DNA from 2 places in the Dactylosporangium sp. NPDC051485 genome. Region 2 is predicted to be linked to the other one. Evidence: riboswitches for the same ligand, from Rfam matches in the RefSeq annotation. Region 2 holds a riboswitch; the other holds the start of a gene.
The links. Region 2 has a riboswitch for S-adenosylmethionine ahead of AB0M46_RS03725 (aminotransferase class V-fold PLP-dependent enzyme). Riboswitches for the same ligand answer to the same signal wherever they lie in the genome.
Positions count from the first base shown of each region.

Region 1 (3,372 bases), on a different contig from region 2:
GGTGCACCGCGATCTCGGCGAGGCGGGCGCGCAACAGGCGGTGCGGCGGCGGTATCCGTCGATCGGCCGGCTCGCGCAGGCGCAGGACCCGGTGGGCCTTGGTCAGCTCGGCGGCCCAGCCCTCCCGGAGCCTGCGCCCCGGCTCGACCCCGGCGGCCGTCAGCAGCAGGCCGGTGAACGCGCCGCACAGGCAGTGCGCGTCCCACTGGTGCTGGCCCATGCCGTCGCGGTGCCGCTCCACGACCGGCCGCACGGCGCGCCGCATGCGCTCCCGGTCGCTCGCGTGGAGCCGCACCACGCCGTCGAGGATGCGCTCCAGGGGCGGCAGCGCGGTGAACGGCCGCCCGCTGTAGAAGGCGGCGATCTCCTCGGCCAGCTCGTCCGGGTCGCCGATCGGCGGCGGTGCGGGGGCCGGGGGCGCCGGGGCGGGCAGCGCGTCGTCGAGCGACACGGCGGCGACGACCGGCGGCGCGGGCGCGGCGCCGTGCTCGGTGGCCAGCGCCGCCGCGCGCTCCCGCAGCTCGACGGCCGGATGCTCGGCGGCGAGGGCGAGCACGGCGGCGACGTCCGCGGCGCGCCCCGGGTGCCGCCGGGCGAGTGCGTCGAGCCAGCCGAGCTGGGCGCGCACGAGTCCCTTGTCGGGCCGCTGCACGACGGCCCGGGACGGCTCCAGCACCGCGTTCACGTCGAGGTCGGCGACGGTCCGCAGGAGCTTCTGCGCGGCGGCCGCGACGGGCGCGGGACCGTCGGCGAGCAGCCGGAGCAGGTCACCGGCGTGCGCGGCCGCCTCGGCCGGGGTCGGCGCGAGCTCGGCCAGCAGGCCGAGGATGCCGCGCAGCGCGGCCGGGCGGTCGCCACGCACCAGCCGCCCGGTGCAGCCGCGCAGCAGCGCGGCCCGGTCCAGGCGGCCCTCGGCGGCGAGCTCGGCCAGGGCGAGGATGAGGGCCCGCTTTCCGCCGGGGCGGCCGGTGTCCCAGACGGTCAGCTTCTCGCCGGCCCCGTCGACGGTGAAGACGAGCGGCGCCAGGGCGTCGAGGAACGGGTCGCGGCGCAGCCGCTCGGCGATGGGCCGCGAGCGCAGCCGCTCCTCGCCCGGGAAGCCGAGGTCGTCCATCCACCGCAGCACGAACCAGTCGGTCGCCGGCGGCGCCGACCCGGTCGCGATGACCAGCGCCGCGACGAACTCCCACCGGTGCCGGTCGAAGTCGGTGGCGCGCCGGTCGGCGAGGCGCGCGGCGAGCTCTGGCAGCCAGCCGGCGCCGCGGGCCCGGGCCGCGCCGATGACGGCCTGCGCGGTGTGCCGGTCGAGGCCCATCGACGGCCGGTCCAGGATGCGGGCGGCCGCCGCCGCGCTCGGCGCGGACCCGATCGTGGCCACCGCCAGGGCGGCGAGCTCGTCGCCGCTGCAGTGGTTGTCGGAGTGTCGCCTGACGTGGGCGAGCAGCTCGCGGGCCAGCGCCGCCCGGCCGGCGTCGTCCAGCGCATCGACCGCCTCGGCGACGGCCGCCACGCGTCCGCGCCGGATGAGCTCGAGGTCGATGACGTTCACGGGAAGAGGCTAATGCTGTGACCGCGAACGTTCGCCGGGGTGGCGTTGTTCGGGCGGGATGCGGCCGATCCGGTGCGCCGCCGATGGCGGGCCCGTGGCCGCCGCGGGACAGGTCGCCGCCGCCCTCGGGGGAATGCCCCGCGATTCCCTAGTGTTCCTATAGGCATTAGACAAGATCCCGCGCCGCAGCTAAGGTCATCGACAGGTTATGAGTGTCAGCGTCAAGCCCTGGCTTGCTGACCGGCAACCCTCCGTCGCGGGGGGTGCTCCAGGTGACGACCTGGCGGCGCAGACCCATGTGCCGCAAGCGCGAGCGGCGTGCGGTGGCGCGCCAGGTGGAGGACAGGGTAATGACGCGTGTGATCGCTCGTCGGCACATTGATGTGCAGCGCGTGGCCGCCTCGTTGTGTCGCACGCCACTGGCTGTCCGCCGCACTCGGTAGTCCACCAACTCATCCATGAGCGCGCGGCCTGCCGGCATCGGCCGGTCCTCGACCGCATTTCTGGTCCGTCTCGTCGAAAGCGATCCCTCATGTCTGATTCGTCCGAGTTCCTGCACCTGGCCGTCGCCCTGGAAGGCGTCGGCTGGCACCCCGCCGCGTGGCGCGAGCCCGACGCCCGCCCGCTGGACCAGTTCACGCCGAAGTACTGGGTGGAGCTGGTGCAGCAGGCTGAACGCGGTCTGCTCGACTTCGTCACGATCGAGGACGGGCTGCGGTTGCAGTCCGACAATCCACTGCAGCCGGACGAGCGCACCGACCGGGTCCGGGGCCGCCTCGACGCGACGCTCATCGCGGCCCGCGTCGCGCCGGTGACGAGCCACATCGGCCTGGTGCCGACGGCGATCGTCAACCACACCGAGCCGTTCCATCTGTCCAAGGCGATCGCCACGATCGACTACGCCAGCACCGGCCGCGCCGGCGTTCGGGTGCAGTTGGACGTCCGCGCCGACACCAACGCGCATTTCGGGCGTCGCGAGATCCCACCGCTGACCAGCGAGGACTACGCCAACCTCCAGGCCGGCATCGAGGTCGCGGACCTGCAGCAGCGGCTGCGCGACTCCTTCGACGAGGCCGCCGACTACGTCGAGGTGCTGCGCCGGCTCTGGGACAGCTGGGAGGACGACGCGGAGATCCGTGACGTCGCCACCGGCCGGTTCATCGACCGGGACAAGCTGCACTACATCGAGTTCCAGGGCCGCTGGTTCTCCGTGAAGGGACCCTCGATCACCCCGCGGCCGCCGCAGGGGCAGCCGGTCGTCACCACGCTGGGCCACGTGTCGATCCCGTTCCAGCTCATCGCCCGCTCCGCCGACGTCGGGTTCGTCACGCCATACGACGCCGCACAGGCGGCGGAGATCGTGTCGGAGATCCGTGCGGAGCAGCGGGCGGCCGGGCGCGAGCACGAGACGGTCCATGTGTTCGGCGACCTCGTCGTCTTCCTGGACGACAGCCGTGCGGCGGCCGTGGCCCGCAAGCAGCGGTTGGACGAGCAGGCCGGGGTCGAATACGGCAGCGACGCACTGATCTTCACCGGAACCCCGGCCGAGCTGGCCGACCTGCTGCTGGAGTGGCGCGCCGCCGGGCTCAGCGGCTACCGCCTCCGCCCCGCCGCGGTGCCGCACGACCTGACCCAGATCACTGACGGGCTCGTCCCCGAGTTGCAGCGCCGCGGCGCCTTCCGTACCGCCTACGAAGCAACGACCCTGCGTGGGCTCCTCGGCCTGCCCCGCCCGGCCAACCGGTACGCCACCACCGCCGCGCCCGAGCCGGCGGCGATCACTCCATGAGCGCGCCACGCAAGCAGGTCCACCTCGCAGCGGG
Region 1 is NZ_JBFAZW010000111.1:27,267-30,638, reverse strand. It holds gene AB0M46_RS41870 (DUF6493 family protein) at 1-1,549, opposite strand, end outside; SAM riboswitch class IV at 1,754-1,865, shown strand; gene AB0M46_RS41865 (LLM class flavin-dependent oxidoreductase) at 2,082-3,338, shown strand; gene AB0M46_RS41860 (NtaA/DmoA family FMN-dependent monooxygenase) at 3,335-3,372, shown strand, end outside.
Region 1: it holds a riboswitch for S-adenosylmethionine, as region 2 does, so the genes downstream of both, AB0M46_RS41865 (LLM class flavin-dependent oxidoreductase) here and AB0M46_RS03725 (aminotransferase class V-fold PLP-dependent enzyme) in region 2, are expected to answer to the same signal.

Region 2 (3,372 bases):
ATGCCGGAGAACGCCCGCGGGCGGCGCCAGATCAGCAGCACCGGGCCGAGGGCCTTCATGCTCTCCTCGATCAGCGGCGCGACCAGCACCGCCACGAGCGACTCGCTGAGCCCGGCCCTGTCGGCGAAGTAGGCGCCCGCGGTGTTCACCACCAGGGCGACCGCCGTGGCCACGCAGGCGCCCCAGCCGAAGACGAAGATGAGGTACTTCACCGGCTCCGGCTCGTACCGGTCGAGCCACAGGAAGCAGCTGACCAGCAGCGGCACCGGCACGACGGCGGCGGCCACGCCCACCACCAGGCCCGTCCAGCCGCCGTTGAAGCCGAAGAAGGTCAGCACGGCCACGCCGCAGAGGGCGATGAAGCTCATGACCCCGATGAGCGTCCACAGCCGCCGCCGGTCGGACCGCTTGGCCGGCGGGGCGGCGGCCAGGGCGAGCGCGGCGGTCGGGTACTCCTGCTGGCCGGTGCTGGGCTCGGCCGCCTCGATGTTGGGCACCGCCACCCCGGGCAGCACCGGCGGCCAGCCCGAGGGCGCGCCGGGCGGGGCGGAGGCCTGGCCGAGCTGGACCTGCGGCACGATCGGCGTCCCAGGGGTGGGCCGGGCCCACGGGTTGGGCGCCGAGCCGGCGGCCTCCGGACCCCAGGGCGCCGGGCCCGAGACCGGCTCGGCGGGACCGCCACCCGGCTGCGCGGGACCCGGATGCGCAGGGCCGCCGCCCGGGGCAGTCCACGACGGACCGGAAACCGGCTCGGCCGGCCCACCACCCGGCTGCGCAGGACCACCACCCGAGGCAGCCCAAGACGGGCCCGAAACCGGCTCGGCCGACCCACCACCCGGATACGCGGGCCCGCCGCCCGAGGAAGCCCAGGCCGGACCGGAAACCGGCTCGGGAGAACCGCCGGTGGGCGAGGCCCAGGCGCCCGGCTCCGATGCCGGGGCCCCCGACGACGGGGAGTCCGGCGGGCCGGATGTGGGCGAGTTCGGCGTCCCACTCGGCGGGAGTGCGCTCATGGGGCCACTGTATCCGCGGTACCGTCATGACAGGTCATGAGTGCCAGCGCACAAGCCCCGGCTTGCTGGCCGGCAACCCTCGCGTTCGCGGCGGGGTGCCCCGGGTGATGACCCGGCCCGGCACGTGGTGTGCCCGGGCAAGCGCGAGCGAAAGGGCTCTCCGTGTCTATTGTGCTGTCCCCCGGCGAGATCAAGCTGCCCGACGGCCGGGCCGTCGACTTCGCCAACCTCGACATCGCCGCCACCGCGCCCTGCCTGCGGGCCGTCGCCGACACCGTGGCCGAGCTGCTGCCCTACTACGGCTCCGTGCACCGCGGCGCGGGCGCGCTGTCGCAGCGCTGCACCCGCGAGTACGAGCAGGCCCGCGAGACCGTCGCCGATGCCCTGGGCCACGGCGCCCGCGACACCGTGATCTTCACCCGCAACACCACGGACGCGTTCAACCTGCTGGCCCGGGCCCTGCCGGAGGGCACCCGGGTGCTCACGTTCGACACCGAGCACCACGCCAACCTGCTGCCCTGGCGCGACACCGTCCGGCTGGCCGTGCCGCGCTCGCCGGACGAGGCGGTCGAGGCGCTGGAGCACGCGCTGGCCCGCGTCCGGGCCCCGCAGGCGCTCGTCAGCGTGACCGCGGCGAGCAACGTGACCGGCGAGGTGTGGCCGGTGGCCCGGCTGGCCGAGGTGGCCCACCGCTTCGGCGCCCGGATCGCGGTGGACGCGGCCCAGCTGGCCCCGCACGACCCGGCCGCGCTGGCCGGCCTCGGCGCGGACTACGTGGCGTTCTCGGGCCACAAGCTCTACGCCCCGTTCGGCGCGGGCGTGCTGGCCGGCCGGGCGGACTGGCTCGACGCGGCCGAGCCGTACCTGGCCGGCGGCGGGGCCAGCGCTCACGTCGGCGACGACCACGCGGTGCGCTGGGCGAGCGGGCCGGCCCGGCACGAGGCCGGCACTCCGAACCTGCTCGGCGCGGTCGCGCTCGCCACCGCGCTGCGCGCCCTGCGGGCCGACGGGCTCAACGGCCACGAGCACGCCCTGGTCGCGCGGCTGCGGGCCGGGCTGGCCGAGCTGCCGCACGTCGAGGAGCTGCGGCTCTTCCCCGCCGAGGCCGAGCGGGTCGGGATCGTCTCCTTCGCCGTGCTCGACCGCGACGCCGGGGACCTGGCCGTGACCCTGGGCCGGGAGCACGGGATCGGCGTGCGGACGGGGCTGTTCTGCGCGCACCCGCTCACCCGCCGGCTGCTGGCCGAGGCGGCCGAGCGCAAGGGCGCGGAGCACGCCCCGGAGCACGCGGTGCGGGCCAGCCTCGGCATCGGCACCACCGAGGAGCACGTGGACCGGCTCCTGGCCGCCCTGCGGTAGGCGGGAGCCGCCCGCGGTAGGCGGGAGCCGCCCGGCTATCGGGTGTTGCGCAGCAGGTCGCCCAGCTCGGCCACGCGGTCCAGGACCACGGACGGGGTCAGGTCGGCGGCGGTGAGTCCGCCGGCCTCGACCTCGTCCCAGGTCAGCGGGGCGCTCACGGTCGGCGTCTCCCCCGCCCGCAGCGAGTAGGGCGCGACCGTGGTCTTGAACGCGTTGTTCTGGCTCCAGTCGATGAAGACCTTGCCGGGGCGCAGCTGCTTGGCCATCCTGGCCACGACCAGCCGCGGGTGGCGGCCGGCCAGCTCCTCGGCGACCCCCTTGGCGTAGGCGCTGACCTCGTCGGCCGGCTCGTCGCCGGGCAGCGGCACGACCAGCTGCATGCCCTTCTTGCCGGAGGTCTTGGGGCAGCAGCCCAGCCCGTCGGCGGCCAGCCGCTCGCGCATCAGCAGGGCCACCTCGTAGCACTCGGGCAGGCCGGCGGGCGGGCCCGGGTCGAGGTCGACGACGAGCTGGTCGGGGTCGAGGGGGCGGCCCTCGGCGTCGACCCGCCACTGCGGGGTGTGCAGCTCCAGCGCGGCGAGGTTGGCCAGCCAGACCACCGCGGCCAGCTCCTCGACCACGATGAAGTCGATCTTCTCGCGGCCCTTGGCGGAGCCGGGGACGGGCAGCCGTACCGTGCGCACCCACTCCGGCGTGCCGGCCGGCGCGTTCTTCTCGAAGAAGCTGGCGCCGTCGACGCCGTTGGGGTACCGCGTGCGGGTGAGCGGGCGGCCGGCGAGGTACGGCAGCAGCGTCGGGGCGATCCGCGTGTAGTAGTCGAGGACCTCGCCCTTGGTGAAGCCGGCCCGCGGGTACAGCACCTTGTCGAGGTTGGAGATCTCCAGCTGCCGCCCGTCGACCTCGACCCGCAGCCGGTCAGGCATCGCTCACCTCGGTCGGGGTGAGGTCCGGCCGGATGCGCAGGAAGCGCGGGAAGCGCAGCCGGCCGTCGCGCGTGCGC
Region 2 is NZ_JBFAZW010000004.1:174,452-177,823, forward strand. It holds gene AB0M46_RS03720 (PrsW family intramembrane metalloprotease) at 1-578, opposite strand, end outside; SAM riboswitch class IV at 1,046-1,163, shown strand; gene AB0M46_RS03725 (aminotransferase class V-fold PLP-dependent enzyme) at 1,182-2,372, shown strand; gene ligD (non-homologous end-joining DNA ligase) at 2,408-3,295, opposite strand; gene ligD (non-homologous end-joining DNA ligase) at 3,288-3,372, opposite strand, start outside.